Regions from separate parts of the Streptomyces kryoterrae genome, predicted to be linked through region 1. Evidence: riboswitches for the same ligand, from Rfam matches in the RefSeq annotation. Region 1 holds a riboswitch; each other region holds the start of a gene.
What was found. A riboswitch is a leader RNA that binds a small molecule or an ion and turns the genes downstream of it on or off. The one in region 1 is predicted to bind S-adenosylmethionine.

Region 1 (7,684 bases):
CGCCAAGGAGTCCGCGATCGGCCGGCGCAAGCTGGTCCGCAACACGATGTTCGGCGCGCTGGCCCTGTTCCCGCTCTCCGGCGTCATGCTGCTGCGCGACCTCGGCACGCTGCCCGGCACGAAGCTGCGCCACACCCTGTGGTCCAAGGGCAAGCTGCTCGTCAACATGAACACGAACGAGCCGCTCCGCGCCTCGGACATCGCGGTCGGTTCGCTCACCTTCGCCAAGCCCGACGGCCTGGAGGAGGACGACCACGAGTTCCAGACCGAGATCGCCAAGTCCGCCCTGATGATCGTCCGTATCCAGCCGGACAACATCAAGGACAAGCGCGAGCTCGAGTGGTCCCACGAGGGCATCGTGGCGTACTCGAAGATCTGCACCCACGTCGGTTGCCCGATCTCCCTGTACGAGCAGCAGACGCACCACGTGCTCTGCCCCTGCCACCAGTCCACCTTCGACCTCTCCGACGGCGCCCGGGTGATCTTCGGCCCCGCCGGTCACGCCCTGCCGCAGCTGCGCATCGGCGTGAACGACGAGGGCTACCTTGAGGCGCTCGGCGACTTCTCCGAGCCCGTCGGTCCTGCCTTCTGGGAGCGCGGATGAGTACTACGGCAAAAACGGACACGCGTTCGTCGCGCGAGAAGGCGCCCGCCGGTGAGCGGGTCGCCGACTGGGCCGACGGCCGGCTGGGGATCTACTCCCTCGCCAAGACCAACATGCGCAAGATCTTCCCCGACCACTGGTCGTTCATGCTCGGCGAAGTCTGCATGTACAGCTTCATCATCATCATCCTCACGGGTGTGTATCTGACGCTGTTCTTCCACCCGTCGATGAACGAGGTGGAGTACCACGGCAGCTACATCCCGCTGCAGGGCCAGCTGATGTCCGAGGCGTTCAACTCGACCATGCACATCTCCTTCGATGTGCGCGGTGGTCTGCTGATCCGGCAGATCCACCACTGGGCGGCGCTGATCTTCCTCGCCGGCATGTTCGTGCACATGATGCGCGTGTTCTTCACGGGTGCGTTCCGCAAGCCCCGTGAGGTCAACTGGCTGTTCGGGTTCCTGCTGTTCGTCCTGGGCATGTTCACCGGGTTCACCGGCTACTCGCTCCCGGACGACCTGCTCTCCGGCACCGGTGTGCGCTTCATGGAGGGCGCGGTCCTGTCCGTGCCGGTCGTGGGCACCTACCTGTCGTTCTTCCTGTTCGGCGGGGAGTTCCCCGGCGGCGACTTCGTGGCCCGGTTCTACTCGGTCCACGTCCTGCTGCTGCCGGGCATCATGCTCGGCCTGATGGTGGCGCACCTGATCCTGGTCTTCTACCACAAGCACACGCAGTTCGCGGGCCCCGGAAAGACGAACAACAACGTCGTCGGCATGCCGCTGCTGCCGGTCTACATGGCCAAGGCCGGAGGCTTCTTCTTCCTGGTCTTCGGTGTCATCGCGGTCATCGCGGCCATCGCCTCGATCAACCCGATCTGGGCCATGGGCCCCTACCGTCCGGACCAGGTGTCGACGGGCGCCCAGCCCGACTGGTACATGGGCTTCTCCGAGGGCCTGATCCGGGTCATGCCGGGCTGGGAGATCAACTTCTGGGGTCACACGCTCGTCCTGGGCGTGTTCATCCCGCTGATCGTCTTCCCGTTGGTCCTGGTCGCGATCGCGGTCTACCCGTTCATCGAGTCCTGGGTCACCGGCGACAAGCGCGAGCACCACATCCTGGACCGCCCGCGCAACGTGCCGACGCGTACGGCCTTCGGCGTCGCGTGGATCACCTGGTACCTGGTGCTGCTGATCGGTGGTGGAAACGACCTCTGGGCCACCCACTTCCACCTGTCGATCAACGCGATCACCTGGTTCGTACGGGTCGCCTTCTTCGTCGCCCCGGTCCTCGCGTTCATCGCCACCAAGCGGATCTGCCTCGGCCTCCAGCGCCGCGACAGGGACAAGGTGCTGCACGGCCGCGAGTCGGGCATCATCAAGCGCCTGCCGCACGGTGAGTTCATCGAGGTGCACGAGCCGCTCAGCCAGGAGGCCCTGCACACGCTCACCGCGCACGAGCAGTACGAGCCGGCCATGATCGGCGCGACGGTCGACGAGAACGGTGTCGAGCGCAAGGTGAAGGGCGCGGAGAAGCTGCGCGCCAAGCTCAGCAAGTCGTACTACGGCGAGGACAGCCAGATCGCCAAGCCGACAACCGAGGAGTACAAGGAGATCACGAGCGGCCACGGCCACCACTGATCACCTCGCTTCGCCACACACGGTAGAACGGCAGAAGGGCCCCGTCCGTACATCGGACGGGGCCCTTCGCCGTGCCGCCGGGCTGGATAGGGTGTTCCCATTCCACCAGAAGTCCCCGCGGAGTCCCGCCGGGACCGACCCAGGAGCGGCAGATGAGCGCTGTGAACCCCGCCGGAGGCGATACCGCGGCGGTCCGTTCCTGGCCCCGCGTGCTGAACGGCCTGCTCGACGGCCATGACCTGAGCGCCGCCGACACCGCCTGGGCGATGAACCTGATCATGGGCGGCGAGGCGACCGACGCGCAGATCGCCGGGTTCGTGGTGGCGCTGCGGGCCAAGGGCGAGACCGTCGAGGAGATCACCGGGTTCGTCCAGGCGATGTACGAGCACGCCAACGTGATCGAGGTGCCGGGGCGAACCGTCGACATCGTCGGCACCGGCGGCGACGGCGCCAACACGGTGAACATCTCCACCATGTCGGCGATCGTCATCGCCGGCACGGGCGCCAAGGTCGTCAAGCACGGCAACCGGGCGGCCTCCTCGGCCTCGGGGGCGTCGGACGTACTGGGGCAGCTCGGGGTCAATCTGGAGCTGACGCCGAAGCGGGTGGCCGAGGTGGCGGAGGAGGCCGGGATCACCTTCTGCTTCGCGGCCAGGTTCCATCCGGCGATGCGTCATGTGGGCGCCGCACGCGGCCAGTTGGGCATCCGCACGGTCTTCAACATCCTGGGCCCGCTGACCAACCCGGCCAAGGTCAGGGCGCAGGCGGTCGGGGTCGCCGATCCCCGGATGGCCCCCATCGTCGCCGGTGTCTTCGCCGAACGCGGCAACTCCTCCCTGGTGTTCCGGGGCGACGACGGCCTCGACGAGCTGACGATCACCGCCACCTCCCGGGTGTGGGTCGTCCGGGACGGCAAGGTGACGGAGGAGGCCTTCGACCCGCGCGACGTCGGCATCGAGCTGGTCCCGATCGAGGCCCTGCGCGGCGGTGACGCCGCCTACAACGCGGCGGTCGCCCGGCGACTGCTGGACGGTGAGACCGGGCCCGTACGGGATGCCGTGCTGCTCAACTCGGCGGCGGCGCTGGTGGCGCTGGACCCGGGGCCGGGCTCGCTGGCCGAACAGATCGGCGCCGGGATGGTGAAGGCGGCCGAATCCGTCGACTCCGGTGCGGCGAAGCGGACGCTGGAGCGGTGGGCGGCGGTCAGCAACGCGTAGACGTTCCCTGCGTCTTCGCGTCTTCGCGTCTTCGCTTCTTCGGGCATGGGCGTCCCGCGATCCGGACATGGGTTGCGGGACGTCGATCACTTCGGTTACGTTCTGTGCCAGGTCATGAGTGACAGTCATGAGGCCCCGGCCGACTGTCCGGCAACCCTCCGTCCGTGGCGGGGTGCCCCGGGATGAAGACCAGGCCGTAGGCAGCAAGGCTTACGGCAAGCGCGGGCCCCTCTCGACACCAGGGGTCCTGGTCGTACGAGGGAGTCCTCCGTGAGCAAGCGAATGCGATAGGGCTGCCGAGCCCCGCCTCCGCGCACCCTTTTCACCCTTTTCCTGTGCTGAGCCATGTCCGCTCGCACAGCGATTCCTCTTGCTTCTCACGGGAGTTCGCCATGTCTGTCTCCACCGTTGCCGCCGAGCAGTCCGTTTGTACTCCGCTGCCCGTTCTGGGACGAGATGTCACCGTCCCGCTCGTGACGGGCGGCGAAGTCACCTACGCCGCGCTCGACTACGCCGCCAGCGCCCCCGCGCTCCAGCGGGTCTGGGACGACGTGGCCGCGTACGCGCCCTACTACGGCAGCGTGCACCGGGGGGCCGGCTACCTCTCCCAGCTGTCGACGGACCTCTTCGAGAACGCCCGCAGGACGGTCACCGAGTTCCTGGACTGCCGTGCCGACGACCAGCTGATCTTCACCCGGTCCACCACCGACTCCCTCAACCTCCTCGCCGCCGCCCTTCCCGCCGGCTGCCAGGTCTTCGTCTTCGAGACCGAGCACCACGCCTCCCTGCTGCCCTGGCGGGACGCCCAGGTCACCTACCTCAACGCCCCGCGCACCCCCCAGCAGGCCGTGGCGACCCTGCGGGAGGCCCTCGCCGCCCGCACTGCATCCATTCAAGAGGGTCAGGGCCCGGCCCTCGTCTGCGTCACCGGCGCCTCCAACGTCACCGGCGAGCTGTGGCCCGTACGGGAGCTGGCCGACGCCGCTCACGCGCACGGTGCCCGGATCGTCCTGGACGCAGCCCAGCTGGCCCCGCACCACCCGGTCTCCGTCCAGGACCTGGACGTCGACTGGGTCGCCTTCTCCGGCCACAAGCTGTACGCGCCCTTCGGCTCCGGCGTCCTCGCCGGCCGCGCCGACTGGCTGCGCGCCGCCGACCCGTACCTCGCCGGTGGCGGCGCCAGCCGCAAGGTCACGCGGCGCACGGACGGGGGAGTGGACGTGGAGTGGCACGACACCGCCGCCCGGCACGAGGCCGGCTCGCCGAACGTCATCGGCGCCTACTCGATCGCCGCCGCCTGCAAGGCCCTCACGGAGGCCGGCTTCGACACGCTCGTGGCCCGCGAGCAGCACCTGATCGACACCGTGCGGGCGGGGCTGGCGGAGGTGCCCGAGGTCAGGGTGCTCTCGCTGTTCGGCGACGAGGCTCCGCGCGTCGGCGTCATCTCGTTCGTCGTCGAGGGCTGGAACAGCTCGCACTTCGCCGCGGCGCTCTCCGCGGAGTACGGGATCGGGGTGCGGGACGGGCTGTTCTGCGCGCATCCGCTGGTGCGGACGCTGCTGGGCAGTGACCCGCAGACGCAGGGGGAGTGCGGGGCCCCCGAGGCCGCTCCCGGCGAGAAGTCGCTCAACGCGATTCGGGTGAGCTTCGGGGCGGGGACGCCTGATGAGCACGTCGAGCGGTTCGTGGGTGCGGTGAAGGAGCTTGTGCGGGACGGGGCCCGGTGGCAGTACCGGACCGAGGACGGGCGCTGCGTGCCGGCGGTTTGATCGCCCCCGCCGTCCTTACCCGTCCCATCCCGGGGGCTCTGCCCCCGGACTCCCGCTCCTCAAGCGCCGGAGGGGCTGGATTTTTGCCGGCGGGGGCTGGATTTCAGGGCTGAACGTCCTCAGCTGTCCAGGCCGATCGCGAACGCCGCTTCCAGGTCGTGCTGGGAGTACGTGCGGAACGCCACGTGGGTGTCCGTCGCCTCCACGCCCGGGATCTTGCTGATGCTGCCGGGGATGATCTCCGCCAGGTCCTCGTGGGCCTTGACGCGGACCATCGCGATCAGGTCGTACGTGCCGGTGACGGAGAAGACCTCGCTCACGCTGTCCAGTGCGGCGATCGACTCCGCGATCTCGGGGATCCGGTCCACGCTGGTCTTGATGAGCACGATCGCGGTGATCACGGCTGGTTCTCTCCCTCGGTGGCCGGCGCTGGGGCGGACCTCACTCTAGTGGTACGCCGATATCGCACCCACGCGTAGGCGAAGCCCAGCCCGAACCCCACCACGTGCGCCAGATACGCCACCCCGGGCCCGGAGGACGCCCGGCCCGCCGCCACCCACTGGAGGGCCGCCCAGAACGGCAGGGTCAGCCAGGCCGGGAAGCGCAGCGGGAGGAAGAAGAGGAACGGGAAGAGGCTCGTGACGCGGGCGCCGGGGAACAGGTACAGGAACGCGCCCAGGATCGCCGAGATCGCGCCGGACGCCCCCACCAGCGTCTGCTGCGAGCCCGCGTTGGCCGCGGCGTACCCCAGCAGGGCGAGGTAGCCGCAGCCCACGTAGAAGAGGGCGAACTCCAGGTGCCCGAGGCGTTCCTCGGTCATCGCGCCGAAGACGTAGAGAAAGAGCATGTTGCCCAGCAGGTGGACCCAGCTGCCGTGCACGAACAGTGCCGTGGCGGGGGTGAGCGTGGCCCGCGGGGCGCCGGTGAAGAGGTCGGCGGGGACCACGCCCCAGCGGCGGAAGTAGGCCCGCTGGGCGGCCAGCAGGGCGTCCCCGGTGCCGTACCCGGGGTTCAGGCCCGAGGCGGGGCCGATGACGAAGAGCAGACAGCAGACGGCGATCAGCCCGTACGTCACCGGCGCCGACTGGGCGCGGACCGATCTGCGGAACGCCGTACGCCACTTTTCGAACTCGCCGATCATGGACACAGAGCATGACGTAACGGGACCGAACAGTGCAGACCGCCTCGCCGCTGTGGACGGACGGGCGGCGAGTACCCGCCAGGCCTTAGGGTTACGAGCCACACGCGCCGGGAAACGGGCGCAGCACGGATACTAGAAGGAAAGCGAACATATCCACGATGACGGTTCCTCTGCCTACCGACTCGACCCGGTGGCGCTGTGCTCTCTGCGGCAACCTCACGCGTTTCGACGTGACCCGCTCCTCCAAGGTCGTGGAGTACGTGCACCTCGACCTTGCCGGAGACCCGAAGGTGGAGGAGCGCGAGGTGGTCAGTGAGACCATCGAGTCGGTGCGCTGCCGTTGGTGCAACGCCGTGGATCAGGTGGAACTCGTGGACAGGCCGGGCGCCGGCTCCTGACGGGAGCCGGCCCCGCACCGGAACTGGTTGGGGTGACGGATGGTGGAGACCACAGGCGGGGAGCCGGGCGACGGCGCCGCCGAGGTGCTCGACCGTCCGCTGCCCGACGGCGTGCGCAGGCGCGTCGTGCAGATCGTGTCGGACGGGTTCGGCGGGCTCACCGTGGCCGAGCTGCCCGCCCAGCTGAGGCAGTACGCGCGCTTCGCGCCCAATCGGCGGGCCAAGTTCGCCGGCAACGCGATGGCCTCCGCGCTGGAGACCGACACGCTGTTCCGGCAGCGCATCGGGGAGAAGCTCAGGGAGGCCCAGCCGGAGCTGGCCGGGGCTCTCGACTCCGGCTCGCCGCCCCCGGCCGCCGATCCGCTGGATGTGGCCGCCGCGGCCTATGTGCTGCGTCCCACGGGCTGGGTCAAGCTCGTCACCGCGGCCGGCGAGGAGGCGCAGCGCGCCGACGCCGAGCGTGCCGACGAGGAGAGCCGGGCCGAACTGGAGCGGCTGCGCGAGGAGTTGACCGCAGCCCGCGACCACACCCGTACCGAGACCGAGCGGCTGCGTACGGAGCTGGAGTCGACGAAGAAGGAAGCCGAATCGCTTCACCGCAAGCTGCGCGCCGCCCTCAGCGACGTCAAGCGCGGCGAGGCGGCCCTGCGCAAGGCGCACGCCGAGATGGAGACCCTGCGCACCGAGGGGCACACGCAGGTCTCCGCGTCCGAGAGCGAGGCGCGGCGGCTCAAGGGACGGCTGAGCGAGGTCGAGGCCGCGCTGGAGGCCAGCAGACGCGCCGCCCGGGAGGGGCGCAGTGTCGAGGACATGCGGGTACGGCTGCTGCTGGACACCGTGCTGGAGGCGGCCCAGGGGCTGCGGCGGGAGCTGGCGTTGCCGCCGCTGTCGGTGCGGCCGGCCGAGACCGTGGAGGCG
Region 2 (7,684 bases), 2.9 Mb from region 1:
TCCGGCGTCAACAGCTCCCAGGAGTACTGGGACAACCTCGTCGAGGAGTACGAGGGCGCCCACCCGGATGTGAAGGTCGACGTCAGCGTCCACTCCTGGACCGACGTCGACCGCGAGGTCCGGGAGATGGTGGCCGCCGGTGACGCGCCCGACCTGGCGCAGATCGGCGCGTACGCCGACTACGCGGCCAAAGGCGAGCTGTACCAGGCCGACGAACTCCTCTCCATCCCGACGCAGGCCGACTTCGTCGCCCAGCTGGCCGATGCCGGAAAGGTCAGTCGTACCCAGTACGGCATGCCCTTCGCCGCCTCCACCCGCCTCCTCTTCTACAACAAGAAGCTCTTCACCGAGGCCGGCCTCACCCCGCCCACCACCTGGAGCGAGCTGGCCGCCGACGCCGCCGCGCTGAAGGAGGAGGGCGTGAAGTACCCGTACGCCCTCCCGCTGGGGCCCGAGGAGGCGCAGGCCGAGGCCATGCAGTGGCTGCTCAGCGGTGGCGACAGCTACACCAGCGAGGTCGGCACCTACGGCATCGACTCCCCGCAGAACATCAGGACGTTCACCTGGCTCAAGGACGAACTCGTCGACAAGGGCCTCACCGGCCCCGTCGCCCCCGGCAAGCTCAACCGGGCCGCCGCCTTCGCCGCCTTCGCGCGCGGGGAGGTCGGCATGCTCAACGGCCATCCCTCGCTGATGAAGATCGCGGCGGCCAGGGGGGTGGACTTCGGGATGGTGCCGATGCCGGGCAAGGAGGGCTCGACGCGGTCCGCGATGGGTGTCGCCGACTGGATGATGGCCTTCAAGAAGAACGGCCACCGCAGCGAGGTCGGCGACTTCCTCGACTTCGTCTACGACGAGAAGAACGTGCTCGCCTTCTCCCGCGAGTACGACCTCCTGCCGGTCACCTCCTCCGCCTCCAGGACGATGTCCACCGCCGCCCGGGACAAGGACCTCGCCCCCTTCCTGGAGGAGCTGCCGACCGCCCAGCTCTACCCGGTCGGCAAGACGTCCTGGGCACAGGTCAGCGCGGACATCAAGCAGCGGATCGGCACGGCCCTCGCCGCGAACGGCGACCCGGCGACGGTCCTCACCGGGCTGCAGAAGCAGGCCAACTCGGAGGAGAGGGCCGAGTAGGCCGTCAGCCGGAACATCCAGCAGACGACCACCGGAACCCGCTTACGAGTATCAATGTCAGTGGCGCGGGCTACGGTTTCTTCCATGGACGGGAAGCAGCTGGGGCGACGGGAACAGGACATTCTCGCGCTGGAGCGACGGGGGTTCGCGGGGCCGGGGGCGAAGGAGCGGGCGATCCGGGAGGAGCTGGGGTTGGCGCCGGTGCGGTATTACCAGCTGCTGAACGCGCTGCTGGATGACCGGCGGGCGCTGGAGTGTGATCCGGTGACGGTGAACAGGTTGCGGAGGGTGCGGGAGTCTCGGCGGGGGGAGCGGTAGGTGGCGTCGGGTTGTTTCGCCCCCGCCGCCCCTACCCGTCCCACCCTGTTCCTGGGGCTGCGCCCCCAGACCCCCAACGGCCCTGAACGGGCCTCGTCCTCAAACGCCGGACGGGCTGAATAATGCGGGTCGGCCGATAGGGTCTAACCCATGGACTCCCTGCCTACGCCCCTGACGCAGGCCGGCCGGGACGGGCTTGACGCCGTCCTCTCTCAGCCTGCCGGTGCCGTCGTCGTCCTCGACTTCGACGGGACCCTCGCTCCTATCGTGGCCGACCCCGAGCAGGCCCGCGCCCACCCCGACACCATCCCCGCCCTCGTCGCCCTCGCCCCCAGCGTCGCCTCCGTCGCCGTCCTCACCGGACGCCCCGCCGGTGTCGCGGTCCGGCACGGCGGTTTCGCGGGCGTGCCCGGTCTGGAGCACCTCGTCGTCCTGGGCCACTACGGCACCGAACGCTGGGACGCCGTGACCGGCACGGTCAGCGCCCCCGCCCCGCACCCCGGCGTCGCCGCCGTCCGTGCCGAACTGCCCGGATTCCTCGAACGGTTCGGCGCCTGGCAGGGCACGTGGATCGAGGAGAAGGGCCGGGCCGTCGCCGTGCACACGCGGCGCGCGGCGGACCCGCAGGCCGCGTTCGAGGCCCTGCGCGAGCCCCTCGCCGACCTGGCGACCAGGCACGGCCTGATCGTCGAACCCGGGCGCCTCGTGCTGGAGCTGCGCCCACCCGGCATGGACAAGGGCGTCGCCCTGGAGGAGTACGTCCGCGAGACCGGCGCCACCTCGGTCCTCTACGCCGGCGACGACCTCGGCGACCTCCCGGCGTTCGCGGCGGTGGAGAAGCTCCGCCAGAACGGCGTCCCGGGGCTCCTGGTGTGCAGCGGCAACAGCACCGAGGCGGTGACGGAACTGGCGGAGCGCGCCGACCTTGTCGTCGACGGCCCCGCCGGCGTCGTACACCTGCTCCACGTCCTCGGGCAGGCCGTCGTCAGTCGTTAGGCATTGGTCATTCGTCGTTGAGCGCGTTCAGCTGGTCCAGGAACCACTGGGCCGGCGGGAGCGCGGTCGCCGCCGCGGCCAGCCGCTTCGTGCGCTCCGCGCGTTCGCCGGCCCCCATGTTCAGGGCCTCCTCCAGCGCCCGCGCGGTCTGCGACACGTCGTACGGGTTCACCACGATCGCGTCCTCGCCCAGCTCCTCGTACGCCCCCGCCTCCCGTGACAGCACCAGCGCGCACCCCTCGTCGGAGACCACCGGGATCTCCTTGGCCACCAGGTTCATACCGTCGCGGATGGGGTTGACGAGGGCCACGTCGGCGAGGCGGTAGGCGGCCAGGGAGCGGGCGAAGTCGTCCTTGACGTGGAGGACGACCGGCGTCCAGGTCGCTGTTCCGTACTCCTTGTTGATGGTGTCCGCCACCCGCTGCACCTCGGCCGTGTAGTCGCGGTAGACGGCGAGATCCTGCCGGGAGGGGTAGGCGAACGCCACATGCACGACCCGCTCCCGCCACTGCGGACGGTCCTCCAGCAGCTGCCGGTAGGCCAGCAGCCCCCGCACGATGTTCTTCGACAGCTCGGTACGGTCCACCCGCACGATCGTCCTGCGGTCGACCCCGCCGATCTCCGCCCGCAACCCGGCCATCCGCTCCTCGACGTCCGGTTCGTGCGCGCGCCTGCGCAGGAAGTCCGCGTCCGCGCCCAGCCCGTGCACCCCGATCCGCGTGTCACCGACCCCGCCGACCAGGTCCGTACAGCAGGCGGTGAACGCGTCGGCCCACCGCCGGGTGAGGAAGCCGAGGCGGTCCGCGCCGAGCATGCCGCGCAGGAGCTGCTCGGAGATGTCGTACGGCAGCATCCGGAAGTAGTCCGCCGGTGCCCACGGCGTGTGCGAGAAGTGGCCGATACGCAGGTCGGGGCGCAGTTCGCGCAGCATGCCCGGGACCAGGCTCAGGTGGTAGTCCTGGACGACCACCGACGCGCCCTCGGCCGCCTCGGCCGCCAGTGCCTGGGCGAACGCGCGGTTGTAGGCCTCGTACGACGCCCACTGGCGCCGGAACTCCGCGTCGAAGACCGGCTCCAGCGGGGTCTGGTACAGCATGTGGTTCACGAACCACAGCACCGAGTTGGCGATGCCGTTGTACGCGTCCTCGTGCACGTCCGCCGGGATCGCGAGCATCCGTACGCCCGCCTCGCCCTCCCCGCGCCGCACGGCCTCGCGGTCGCCGTCGCCGAGGGCCGAGCAGACCCACAGGGAGTCCGCGTCCGACCCGATCGCCGACAGACCGGAGACCAGCCCGCCACCGCCGCGCCGGGCGTGCAGGGAACCGTCCTCACGGATCTCGTACGTGACCGGGCCGCGGTTGGACGCGACCAGCACTCGGTAGGAACCCTGCGTACCCTGCACACCCTGCGTCGAAGCCATACGCCTCAACCTAGCCCGGCCCGGAAACACTCAAACGTACACACGTACGCCCCGGCCGTATACAAACCCGCACAGAACCCGTTCAGAGCCCGTTCAGAGCCCGTACGGAACCTGTGCCGGCCTAAGCGGCCTTCCTCCTCGCGTACTCCGCGACGTCCACCATCGGCGGCCGTTCCTCCGTGTCCACCGAGTACGTACGCGGCTCGAAACCGTCCTCTCCGCGCTCGAACTGGGTGATCGAGGGGCGGATCAGATGGCCCCGGGCCAGCCGGAGCTGCGCGGTGCGGTAGATCGCGGCGGACATCCGGCCCAGGGCCCGGCCGTCCTGGTGGCGGTGCTTGCGCACACCCACGTCGACCTGTGCCAGCGCGTCCAGGCCCACCAGGTGCAGGGAGTCGATCAGCATGCCCAGCTCCACGCCGTAGCCGACGGGGAACGGGAGCTGTTCGAGGAGCGAGCGGCGGGCCGCGTACTCGCCGCCGAGCGGCTGGACGAAGCCGGCCAGCTGCGGCCAGTGCATGTTGAGCAGGGGGCGGGCCATGAGTTCCGTCACGCGGCCGCCCTGGCCGGCCGCCTGGCCGAGCGGGCGGTCGTACATCGCCTTGACGAGGTCGACACCGGGGTCCGTGAGCAGCGGGCCCACGATCCCGGAGACGAAGTCCGACGAGAACTCCTTCAGGTCCGCGTCGATGAAACAGACGATGTCCCCGCTGGTGACCAGGAGCGAGCGCCACAGCACCTCGCCCTTGCCCGGCACGGCCGGGATGCGCGGCAGTATGTCGTCGCGGTGGACGACCCGGGCGCCCGCCGCGGCGGCCACCTCGGAGGTGCGGTCGGTCGACCCCGAGTCGATGACGACGATCTCGTCGACGAGCGGGACCTTCAGCATCAGGTCGCGGCGGATGACGGCGACGATCTCGCCTACCGTCTCCTCCTCGTTGAGCGCGGGCAGTACGACACTCACCGTGGCGTTCGAGGAACGCTTCGCGGCGAGGATCTTCTTCAGCGGGCGGTCGCCAACGGACCAGGAGCGGGTGTTCAGCCAGCGCTCGACGTCTTCCAGCACGTTGCGGCTCTCCCTTACGTTCCATGGGGGGAAGCGCGAGCGATCTTCTATCTCGCGGTTCGGACGGCTCCCACCACCATCCAAGCCTTCGGTTACAGTCTTGAACAACGCGGGTGACCATCGCATGTCCGAGGTCATCGGCGTTCACAACCTCACAACTTCATACCGCTCATCCAGAGGGGCAGAGGGATACGGCCCGATGAAGCCCCGGCAACCCTCCAGCCGATCTTGTCGCAGTCATGTGGCGAGGCTCCCGGCTCGGGAAGGTGCCAAATCCGTCTCATGGCGAAACGCGTCGTGAGGAAGATGAGGAAAGGGCTTCGCCTCCATGGCTGCGCAAACTGCTCTGAGCACCGAGAGCACCACTTCCGGCTCCGTCACCACTGACTCCGTCACCCCTGTCGATCTCGGTCCCGCCGTGGCGCTCTCCTGCCGCGAATGCGGCCACCGGGTCCCCCTCGGTCCGGTGTTCGCCTGCGAGGAGTGTTTCGGCCCGCTGGAGATCGCCTACGACTTCGGCATCCATTCGGCGGCCGACACCGAGGAACTCCGCAAGCGCATCGAAGCGGGACCCGCGAACATCTGGCGCTACGCGCCCCTTCTGCCCGTCCCCGCGAACGTCGCCGAGAAGCCGAACATCAACCCCGGCTGGACCAAGCTCGTCAAGGCCGACAACCTCGGCCGCGAGCTGGGTGTCGACCCCGGCAAGCTCTTCGTCAAGGACGACTCCGGCAACCCGACCCACTCCTTCAAGGACCGGGTCGTCGCCCAGGCCATCGAGGCCGCGCGCGCCTTCGACTTCACCACCCTGTCCTGCTCCTCCACGGGCAACCTGGCCGGTGCCGTCGGCGCCGCCGCCGCCCGGGCCGGTTTCCGCTCCTGCGTGTTCATCCCGCACGACCTGGAGCAGGGCAAGGTCGTCATGGCCGCGGTGTACGGCGGCGAGCTCATCGGCATCGAGGGCAACTACGACGACGTGAACCGCTTCTGCTCCGAGCTGATCGGCGACCCGGCCGGCGAGGGCTGGGGCTTCGTCAACGTCAACCTGCGCCCGTACTACGCGGAGGGAAGCAAGACCCTGGCGTACGAGATCTGCGAGCAGCTCGGCTGGCAGCTGCCCGACCAGCTCGTCGTGCCCATCGCCTCCGGGTCGCAGCTCACGAAGATCGACAAGGGTCTCCAGGAGCTGATCAAGCTCGGGCTGGTCGCCGACAAGCCGTACAAGATCTTCGGCGCCCAGGCGGAGGGCTGCTCACCGGTGTCCGTGGCCTTCAAGGCCGGGCACGACGTCGTACGGCCGCAGAAGCCCAACACCATCGCCAAGTCGCTGGCGATCGGCAACCCGGCGGACGGGCCGTACGTGCTGGACATCGCGCGGCGGACGGGCGGGGCGGTGGAGGACGTGAACGACGAGCAGGTCGTCGACGCGATTCGCCTGCTCGCGCGTACGGAGGGGATCTTCGCGGAGACCGCCGGTGGTGTGACCGTGGGTGTCGCGAAGAAGCTGATCGAGAACGGCCTGCTGGACCCGACCCTCACGACCGTCGTGCTCAACACCGGTGACGGTCTCAAGACGCTGGACGCGGTGGCCGATACCGGGTTGACCGCGACGATTCGGCCCAGCCTTGAGTCGTTCCGGGAAGCTGGGCTTGGTCAGTAGGTCGTTGTTCGTCCGCGGGGCCGTGGGGCCGTGGGGGCCGGTCGCGCCCACGCGGCGGTAGCCGCACATGCGGCACAGCCCCGCGCCCCTGAGCCCGTATCCCTTGACCGGAGGTTTCATCGTGAGCGTCAGTGTCCGCATCCCCACCATCCTGCGTACCTACACCGGCGGGCAGGCCGAGGTGGCTGCCGAGGGTGGGACCCTCGGCGAAGTGATCGCCGATCTGGAGAAGAACCACACCGGGATCGCCGCCCGGGTGCTCGACGATCAGGGGAAGCTGCGGCGCTTCGTCAACGTGTACGTCAACGACGACGACGTCCGCTTCGAGCAGGGGCTGGAGACGGCGACGCCGGACGGTGCGGGTGTGTCGATCATCCCGGCCGTCGCCGGCGGCTGAGACCCGTTGATACCCGCCAGTAGTAACCGTCGGTAACATCGATTACCGAGAGTTCATCGAATTGCCCCCTCCGTAAGAGAAGCGGAGGGGGCAATTCTGTATGGTTGAGCGCGGTACAGTTGGGGAAGCCGCACCACTTCGCTCGTCACACGCGTATTAATTCCTGCCGTGCACCCAACGAGAAGTAGCCAAAGTGTGCAGGCCTTTTGCGTTTTTTGTTCACTTTGTGGGGCCCGGCTTGCCCTGAATCCGCGTGAATTCTCCGCATATTTACTGACCTGGTGTGCCCGGATTTCTCGTCCGATTGACCTGTTGCAGAGGGCAGTTGGACAGATACATTCGGCCGCGGTCGACGCGTTCCGGCGCACACCTCCACCGGTTGGGGGGGTGAGGTCTGACCCGGATTCGCGAAGTGCGGATCCGTGCAAGGGCCAGTAATAGGGGAGTTAGGCATGGCTCAGGGCACCGTCAAGTGGTTCAACGCGGAGAAGGGGTACGGCTTCATCGCGGTCGACGGTGGTGCGGATGTTTTCGTCCACTACAGCGCGATTCAGATGGACGGCTACCGCACCCTCGAGGAAGGTCAGCGGGTCGATTTCGAGATCTCGCAGGGCCAGAAGGGGCCGCAGGCGGACATGGTCCGTCTGGCGACCAGCTGAAGCAACGCGCCGGCGCACCGCAAGCGACGTTCTT
Region 3 (7,684 bases), 2.0 Mb from region 1:
ACCCGTGCGGGTCGGCGAGCCGCGCCTCCTGCCCGGTGTGCCACTCCTGCCAGTCGTGGGTGAAGACGGACAGGTCTGCGGTGGTGTCCTGAACGGTCATGCGTTTTCCTTCTCTTCCTCTTCGAGTGGTTCGGTCGCGGCCGTCGTGTGACGGCCGCCGGGGATCGCCGCGAGCAGCTCGCGGGTGTACTCGTGGCGCGGGCGGGTGAAGAGCTCCTCGGCGGTCCCCGTCTCGACGACCCGGCCGGAGCGCATCACGGCGACGTGGTGCGCGATCTGGCGGACGACGGCCAGGTCGTGCGAGATGAACAGGTACGCCACCCCGGTGTCGGCCTGCAGTTCGGCGAGCAGTTCGAGCACCTGGGACTGGACGGACACGTCGAGCGCGGACACCGGTTCGTCGCACACCACCAGGTCGGGGGAGAGCGCCAGGGCCCGGGCGATCGCGACGCGCTGCCGCTGGCCGCCGGACAGTTCCGCCGGGCGGCGCTCCAGCGTCGACTTGGGCAGCGCGACCCGTTCGAGCAGCTCGCCCGCCCGGGCGAGCCGGGAGGCACGGTCGCCGACCTTGAACGCGCGCAGCGGCTCGGTGATCACCTCGCCGATGGAGAACCGGGGGTCCAGCGAGGCGTACGGGTTCTGGTAGACGAGCTGGGCCCGGCGGCGCAGCTGCCTTGCCTGCGCCCCGCCCGCGGTCGTGACGTCGGCGCCGTCGAACACGATGCGGCCGGAGGTCGCGTCGGTCAGCCGGAGCACCAGCCGGGCGGTGGTCGACTTCCCGGAACCGGACTCGCCGACCAGGGCCAGCGTGCGGCCCCGGTGGAGGGTGAAGCTGACGTCGTCGACCGCGCGCAGCGTGCGGGCCGAGCCGGCGGCGCGGGGGAGCCGGAACTCCTTGACCGCGTTGCGCACCTCGACCAGCGGCGCCGTCCCGGGAACGGACGGGGCCGTGACCGTGACCCGGGGGCGTGCGGTGGCCAGACTCGGCGCGCTCGCCAGCAGCCGCCGGGTGTACTCGTGCTGCGGACTGCCGAGGATGTCACGGGTCGGACCGGCCTCGACGACCCGTCCCTCGGACATGACGACGATCCGCTGCGCCCGGTCGGCGGCGACGCCGAGATCGTGCGTCACCAGCAGCACCGCCGTGCCCAACTCCTCGGTGAGGTGCTGGAGATGGTCGAGGATGACCCGCTGCACGGTGACGTCCAGCGCGCTCGTCGGCTCGTCCGCGATGATCAGCTTGGGCCTGCCCGCGATGGCGACGGCGATCAGGGCGCGTTGCCGCATCCCCCCGGACAGTTCGTGCGGGTACTGCCGGGCACGGGTGGCGGCGTCGGGCAGCCCGGCCCGGTCCAGGATCGCGATCGCGTCCGCCGGGGCGGAGCGGCGGGTCGCCAGCCCGTGGATGCGCAGCACCTCGGCGACCTGTTCACCGATGCGTTTGACCGGGTTGAGCGACACCGTGGGGTCCTGGGGCACCAGGCCGATCTGCGCACCGCGTACGGTCCGCAGCTCCGGCTCCGACAGCGCGGCGAGGTCGTGCCGCCCGAAGCGGACCGTCCCGGCCTCGATTCCGCCGTTCGCCGCCAGGAGCCGGACGATCGCGTGCGCGGTCGTGCTCTTGCCGGATCCGGACTCGCCGACCACCGCGGTCACCTGGCCCGGCCACACGTCGAGGTCGACGCCCCGCACGGCCGGTACGGTGCCGCCTCTGGTCCGGTACGACACCGTCAGGCCTCGCACCTCCAGCAGCGGTTCCCGTGCGTTCGTCACGTTGCCACCCGTTCCGGGGTCGTCACTCGTGGAGCCGGTCATCGCTGTCGGGACCATTCGCCGTCCAGCGCTCGCGCGATGCGGTTGGTTGCCAGCACGGTCGCGGCGATCGCCAGACCGGGCAGTGCGGTGAGCCACCAGGCGTTGCCCAGGTAGTTGCGCCCGTCGGCGATCAGCGTGCCCCACTCCGGCGCGGGGGGCGGCGCCCCGTAGCCGAGGAAGCTCAGCGACGACACGGCCAGGACGGAGGTGCCGAAGTCGAGGGTGGCCAGGACGATCACCGGGCCCGCCGCGTTGGGCAGCACATGCCGGCCGAGGACCGAGTACCAGCGGGACCCGCACGAGCGGGACGCCTCCACGAAGACCGCCTGCCGCACCCGCAGCACCTCCGCGCGTGTCACCCGGGCGAAGGCGGCGACGCTGGCGGCCCCGACCGCGACCGCGACCTTCACCGTCCCGTAGCCCAGCGCGGTGACCAGCGCCAGGGACAGGAACAGCGCCGGGATCGACAGCAGTACGTCGACGAAGCGCATCAGCACGTCGTCGACCCAGCGGCCGACGAACCCGGCGACCAGACCGATCAGACCGCCGACCACGAAGGCGACCGCCACCGCTATCAGAGTGGCCTTCAACGACAGCTGGGCACCGTGCACCACCCGCGAGAACAGATCGCGTCCCAGCTCGTCGGTGCCGAACCAGTGTGCGCCGCTCGGGCCGCTGAAGTTCTGCGACGGCACCCCGCGCAACGGGTCCTGCGAGGTGAACAGACCCGGCCGGAAAGCGGCCAGCACCACGAGGACCACCACGAGAACCGACACCAGCAGACCGGGCCGGCGCACGAGGAACCGCAGGACGCGCCGAGGTTCGCGACCTCGCCCGGTCTTCGGGCCGATGCCGGGCTCGACCGGACGCGCCAGGCCGAGCGCGGTGCCGGTGGCGACATCGTCGACGAGGGGCTGTTGACTCATGCGAACCTCCCCTTGCCGCCGGAGGCCACGACGATCCGCGGGTCGAGAAGCGGATAGACGAGGTCGACGATCAGATTGGCCAGTACGAAGATGAGCGCCCCGAACACCACGACCCCCTGCACCAGCGGGAGGTCCTGGGCCGTGACCGCGGCGGCCGTCACCCGGCCGATGCCGTCGCGGGAGAACACGGTCTCCACGACCACCGAACCGGCGATCAGCTGCCCGGCCAGCAGCCCGACGACCGTCAGCGCCGGCAGTGACGCGTTGCGCAGCGCGTGCCGCAGGTGAATCCGCCAGGGTCCGGAGCCCTTGGCCCGCGCGGTCTCCACATACGCCTGGTCCAGGGCCGTGAGCAGGCTCTTGGCCAGCACCTGTGCGACCAGCGCGCCGGTCGGGATCGCCAGCGTCAGCGCCGGCAGGACCAGTCCCCGCAACCCGTCGTTGCCGAACGCCGGGAACCAGCGCAACCGGAACGAGAACAGTTCGACGAGCAGCAGTCCCACCCAGAAGGTCGGCACCGACACACCCAACGGCGGCAACGACAGCAGCAGTTGCCGCAGCCACCGCCGTGAGGTGTAGGTCGCCAGCACCGCGAGACCGCCGCCGAGGAGCACCGCGAGCAACAGCGCCGTACCGGTCAGGGCCAGGGTCTGCGGCAGCGCGTCGCCCAGGGTCGAGGTCACCGGACGGCCGGTGGAGACCGAGTCGCCGAAGTCCCCGCGCACCGCCTTGCCGAGATAGTCGGCGTACTGCACCAGCACCGGCTTGTCGAAGCCGTACTCGTGCCGGAGCCTGGCGAGCTGTGCCGGATCGACCTGCCCGGAGTCCGCCCCGGCGCCGGCCATCGCCGACACCGGGTCACCGGGCAGGAGGTCCAGCACCAGGAACGAGACCGTGTAGGCCGCCCACAGCACCCCGAGCGCCTGCGCGACGCGCTTGATCACATAGCGGCGCATGCCCTATCCGACCCAGGTGTCGTGCAACTGGATCCGGCTGGAGGCCTCGAAGTCGAGGTTGTGCACCTTCTTCGACACCCCGAGCTGGGTCTGCAGCTCCACCACCGGCACCACATAGGCGTTCTGGACAATCAACTGCTGTGCCTGGTCGACCAGTTGCTCACGCTTGGCCGCGTCGGTGGTCGCCGCCTGCTGGGTCAGCAGTGAGTCCAGCGGGCTCGCCGGCAGGTGGTAGAAGTTGGCCAGCTTCGTGGAGAACTGGCTGCGCAGGATGTCCGGGTCGGCGCGGGTGATGTTGCCCCACACCGCGTCGAAGTCACCGGCCTGCAGCGTCGTGGCGAACTGGGTGATCTGCCGTTCCTTGAGCACGATCTCGATGCCGACGTCCTTGAGCTGCTGCTGGATCAGCTCCAGTGCGGGCTGGTTCGTGGCCGCGTTGGCGAACCAGGTGACGTTCAGGCTCAGCCTGGTGCCGTTCCTCGTCCGGATGCCGTCGCTGCCGGCCTTCCAACCGGCCGCGTCCAGCAGGGACTTCGCCTTCGCCGCGTCGTGGGTGAGATCCGCACCGAGGTTCGTGTAGTCCGGTGTGGTGTGCGCGAGGATGCTGGTGGCCGGCTGGGTGCCGGTCGGGAACACGGCGTCGACGATCTGCTGCCGGTCGATGGCGAACAGGATCGCCTGACGCACCTTCACGTCCTTCAGCACGGGGCGGGAGTTGTTCAGCCCCAGGTTGAACACGTTGCCCGGGTTGGCCCGTCGCAACAGGTTCACCTGGCCGCCCTGCAGCGCCGCCTCGTTGGCCTTGGCGACGCTGCTGATCGCGTCGACCTGCCCGGACTGCAGACTGCCGGTGCGCACCCCGGCCTCGGGTACGACCTTGAACACCACCTTGTCGAGGTAGGCCTCGCCCTCCTTGCTCCACTGCGAGGAACCCCAGGCGTACTTGGCGCGCTTGGCCAGGGTGATCGACTGGTTCTGCACGTACTGCTTCAGCGTGAACGGGCCGCTGCCGACGATTCCCTCGCTGCACTTCTGCTGCGGGGACCTCTTCGCGCTCGCCGAGGACTCGATGCCCAGCGAGAACGTCGAAGTGGCCTGCAGGAACTGGGCGTTGGGCTGTGCGAACTTCACCCGCACGGTGAGCGGGTCGACGACGGTCGTGCTCTCCAGGCCGCTCAGGTATCCCTGGGCGAGGGTCCCCAGGGCGCCGAGCTTCGGCACCGCGTCGAAGTTGTCCTTGACCGCCTGCGCCGTCAGGGGTGTCCCGTCGCTGAAGGTGACACCCGATCTCAGGTGGAAGGTGAAGGTCGTCGTGTCCGGGCTGACGTCCCAGCTCTTGGCCAGCCACGGCACGATCTTGCCGGTCTTCGGGTCCTGGTCGGTCAGGGAGTCGACGATCTGACGCAGCGAGTAGATGGTCTCGTTGCTGGCGACCTGCTGGGGATCGACGCAGCCGGAGTCGGAACCCACCGCGAAGGACAGGGTGCCGCCGGACGTCGGCCGGCCGCTGTCGCCGCTCGAACTGCTGCCGCCGCCGGACGAGCACGAGGTCAGCAGCACGCTGGTGGTGAGGAGTGCGGTCAACGCGGCCCATCGGGGGCCGGGGCCGGGGCGGGAATCCGGATGCGCTGTCACGGAAAGGTTTCTCCTACTCGAAAGTCGGCGCGCACGGGCATGTGCGGACCAATGGAGATGCGTAGACGGAGTCGCGCCCAGGAAACAGCGACACCGCGTGAAGAGGCGAAGGAAGAGGTCCAGAAGGGAAAGTGGGAAAGTCCGCTGCGGGCTCGAACCCGGAGGTGCCGGCGGTGAATGCCGACAGTCAGCTGTGGGACGTGGTCAGCCGCGACACAGACAACTGGAGATGCGCTGCAGGTCGATGTGGCGTCGCCGGGAGAACCGGGAAAGCGCCGCCACGGCAGCGACGGAGGGGGTCGAGACGCTGCTGTGGCGCACGCTCATTCCTCCATGTCCCGGGCCCCTGCCAGGGGCCACGCGCTTGCCGGGTCGGCGACCCGGCCGGGCTTTCACCTGGAGCACCCCACCGCGTCGGAGGGTTGCCGGTCAGCTAGCCAGGGCTTGACGCTGACACTCAATGCCAGTTGAAATTTTACCTATCGCCGCCGCGACTCGTCAATGTCATGAGGCGGGCTGACAACGCGCGGCGGCGAATCACCTGTGCGGAATCGCGGCTCGTCACCGCACTCGGTCGAGAAGCCGCAGTCCGACGCCGATCGTGAATCATGGGGTGGTCCACCGGATACCGATACCTCGTGGTCAGGGTGGCCGAGTTGTCGTCTCACCTGATGGTCACTCGCATTGACATCCCTTGTCGGGACATGCCTAACTTGCGGCGCAGACCGAGATGCCTCAGGGCCGGAGAAGTGATGGTGACAGCGATGTACGCAGCTGATGGGACGGCCGCACAGCGGCGCCTCAGCCACGTCCTGCTGTGCACGGACCGCTCCGTCGACCTGCTCCGTGTCAACAGCGCGCTCTGTACGGCCACTTGCCGCACCCTCTGTCGAGGCTGACGGTTTCCTGAGTCCCTGTTTCTGAATCTGCGAGCCTCCGAGTCCCGGGCTTTCGCTGACTGACGACCACCGCGTTCGCGGTGTGCCCTCTCCCTGCCCAGCCTCCGTTCCGCGTGTACCCGTGTGTCGTCTCGTGCCCCGAGCCGCTCCCGGGCGGCGCGGTGCTGCCGCCCTCCGCGGTCCTGGGTGTCCAAAACCGCTGGAGCCCTCCATGAGCGAAACTCCCGGCGTCGCTGTGTCCTCCGGATCAGCGCCGCCCGCCGAGGCGATACCCCGCCCCGACACCCCAGAGCCCCGAGACACCTCCGACAGCCCCGCCGCACCAGGGCCGCCGGCCGCGCAGCGAGTCCTCCCGATCCGGCGTCCCGGCCGCTGGATCCTCACGGCCGTCGTCCTCGTACTGGTCGCCCAGATCGTCCATGGGCTGGCGACCAACCCCTTCTACCAGTGGGACCGGTTCCAGTACTGGTTCCTGCGCCCGACGATCCTCGACGGCCTGCTCATCACCCTCGAAGTAACGCTCTACAGCGCGGTGTTGGGCCTGCTGGGCGGCATCTTCCTCGCCCTGGCACGGCTTTCCAGGAGCCCCGTACTGCGCGCCGTCAGCTGGATCTACATCTGGCTGTTCCGCTCGGTGCCGCTCATCGTCGTCCTGCTCTTCCTCTACAACTTCAGCGCGCTGTACCAGACGCTGAGCCTGGGCGTCCCCTTCGGCCCGGCGTTCTTCACCTTCGACGAGTCGCGGCTCGCCACCGACATGGTCGTCGCCGTCGTCGGCCTCAGCCTCAACGAGGCGGCGTACGCGGCAGAGGTCGTCCGCGGCGGCATTCTCTCCGTCGACCAGGGCCAGCACGAGGCTGCCTCCGCCCTCGGACTGCCGAAGCGCTACCAGTTCGCGAAGATCGTCTTCCCGCAGGCGCTGCGCTCCATCACCCCGAACTACGTCAACCAGCTGATCGGCCTGATCAAGGGCACCTCGCTGGTCTTCTACGTGTCCCTGCTCGACCTCTTCGGCAGCGTGCAGAGCATGGGCAGCACCTACCCCGGCGACATCGTGCCGCTGCTGCTGGTCGCCACCGTCTGGTACCTGATCCTGACCAGCATCGTGTCCGTCGTCCAGTTCTACGTCGAGCGGTACTACGCCCGGGGCGCCACCCGCACCCTGCCGCCGACGCCGTTGCAGAAGCTGCGGACCGGGGTCACCGACCTCCGGGCCCGCATCCGCAAGGAGGCCGCCGTATGACCGCCGGGACACTCGACGACACGGCCGCCACCGTCGAGGTGCACGATGTGCACAAGTGGTACGGCGCTCACCGGGTGCTGAACGGCGTGGACCTGACCGTGCGGCCCGGCGAGGTGACCGTGATCCTCGGCCCGTCCGGCTCGGGCAAGTCCACCCTGCTCAGGGTGATCAACCACCTGGAGAAGCCCGAGATCGGCCATGTCAGCGTGA

Region 2: another riboswitch for S-adenosylmethionine. It lies ahead of thrC (threonine synthase); the one in region 1 lies ahead of ACW4TU_RS33775 (aminotransferase class V-fold PLP-dependent enzyme).
Region 3: another riboswitch for S-adenosylmethionine. It lies ahead of ACW4TU_RS43240 (putative leader peptide); the one in region 1 lies ahead of ACW4TU_RS33775 (aminotransferase class V-fold PLP-dependent enzyme).

The regions. Positions count from the first base shown of each region.
Region 1 is NZ_CM133358.1:7,617,579-7,625,262, forward strand. It holds gene qcrA (cytochrome bc1 complex Rieske iron-sulfur subunit) at 1-604, shown strand, start outside; gene qcrB (cytochrome bc1 complex cytochrome b subunit) at 601-2,241, shown strand; gene trpD (anthranilate phosphoribosyltransferase) at 2,394-3,458, shown strand; SAM riboswitch class IV at 3,569-3,686, shown strand; gene ACW4TU_RS33775 (aminotransferase class V-fold PLP-dependent enzyme) at 3,851-5,227, shown strand; gene ACW4TU_RS33780 (Lrp/AsnC family transcriptional regulator) at 5,347-5,628, opposite strand; gene ACW4TU_RS33785 (rhomboid family intramembrane serine protease) at 5,625-6,368, opposite strand; gene ACW4TU_RS33790 (hypothetical protein) at 6,527-6,766, shown strand; gene ACW4TU_RS33795 (NYN domain-containing protein) at 6,806-7,684, shown strand, end outside.
Region 2 is NZ_CM133358.1:4,676,568-4,684,251, reverse strand. It holds gene ACW4TU_RS20125 (extracellular solute-binding protein) at 1-1,134, shown strand, start outside; gene ACW4TU_RS20120 (DUF3263 domain-containing protein) at 1,219-1,452, shown strand; gene otsB (trehalose-phosphatase) at 1,603-2,448, shown strand; gene ACW4TU_RS20110 (alpha,alpha-trehalose-phosphate synthase (UDP-forming)) at 2,456-3,868, opposite strand; gene ACW4TU_RS20105 (glucosyl-3-phosphoglycerate synthase) at 3,990-4,934, opposite strand; SAM riboswitch class I at 5,101-5,247, shown strand; gene thrC (threonine synthase) at 5,263-6,594, shown strand; gene ACW4TU_RS20095 (MoaD/ThiS family protein) at 6,716-6,991, shown strand; gene ACW4TU_RS20090 (cold-shock protein) at 7,444-7,650, shown strand.
Region 3 is NZ_CM133358.1:9,647,781-9,655,464, forward strand. It holds gene ACW4TU_RS43215 (DUF1684 domain-containing protein) at 1-100, opposite strand, end outside; gene ACW4TU_RS43220 (dipeptide ABC transporter ATP-binding protein) at 97-1,815, opposite strand; gene ACW4TU_RS43225 (ABC transporter permease) at 1,812-2,741, opposite strand; gene ACW4TU_RS43230 (ABC transporter permease) at 2,738-3,697, opposite strand; gene ACW4TU_RS43235 (ABC transporter substrate-binding protein) at 3,701-5,332, opposite strand; gene ACW4TU_RS43240 (putative leader peptide) at 5,537-5,659, opposite strand; SAM riboswitch class IV at 5,688-5,797, opposite strand; gene ACW4TU_RS43245 (amino acid ABC transporter permease) at 6,443-7,474, shown strand; gene ACW4TU_RS43250 (amino acid ABC transporter ATP-binding protein) at 7,471-7,684, shown strand, end outside.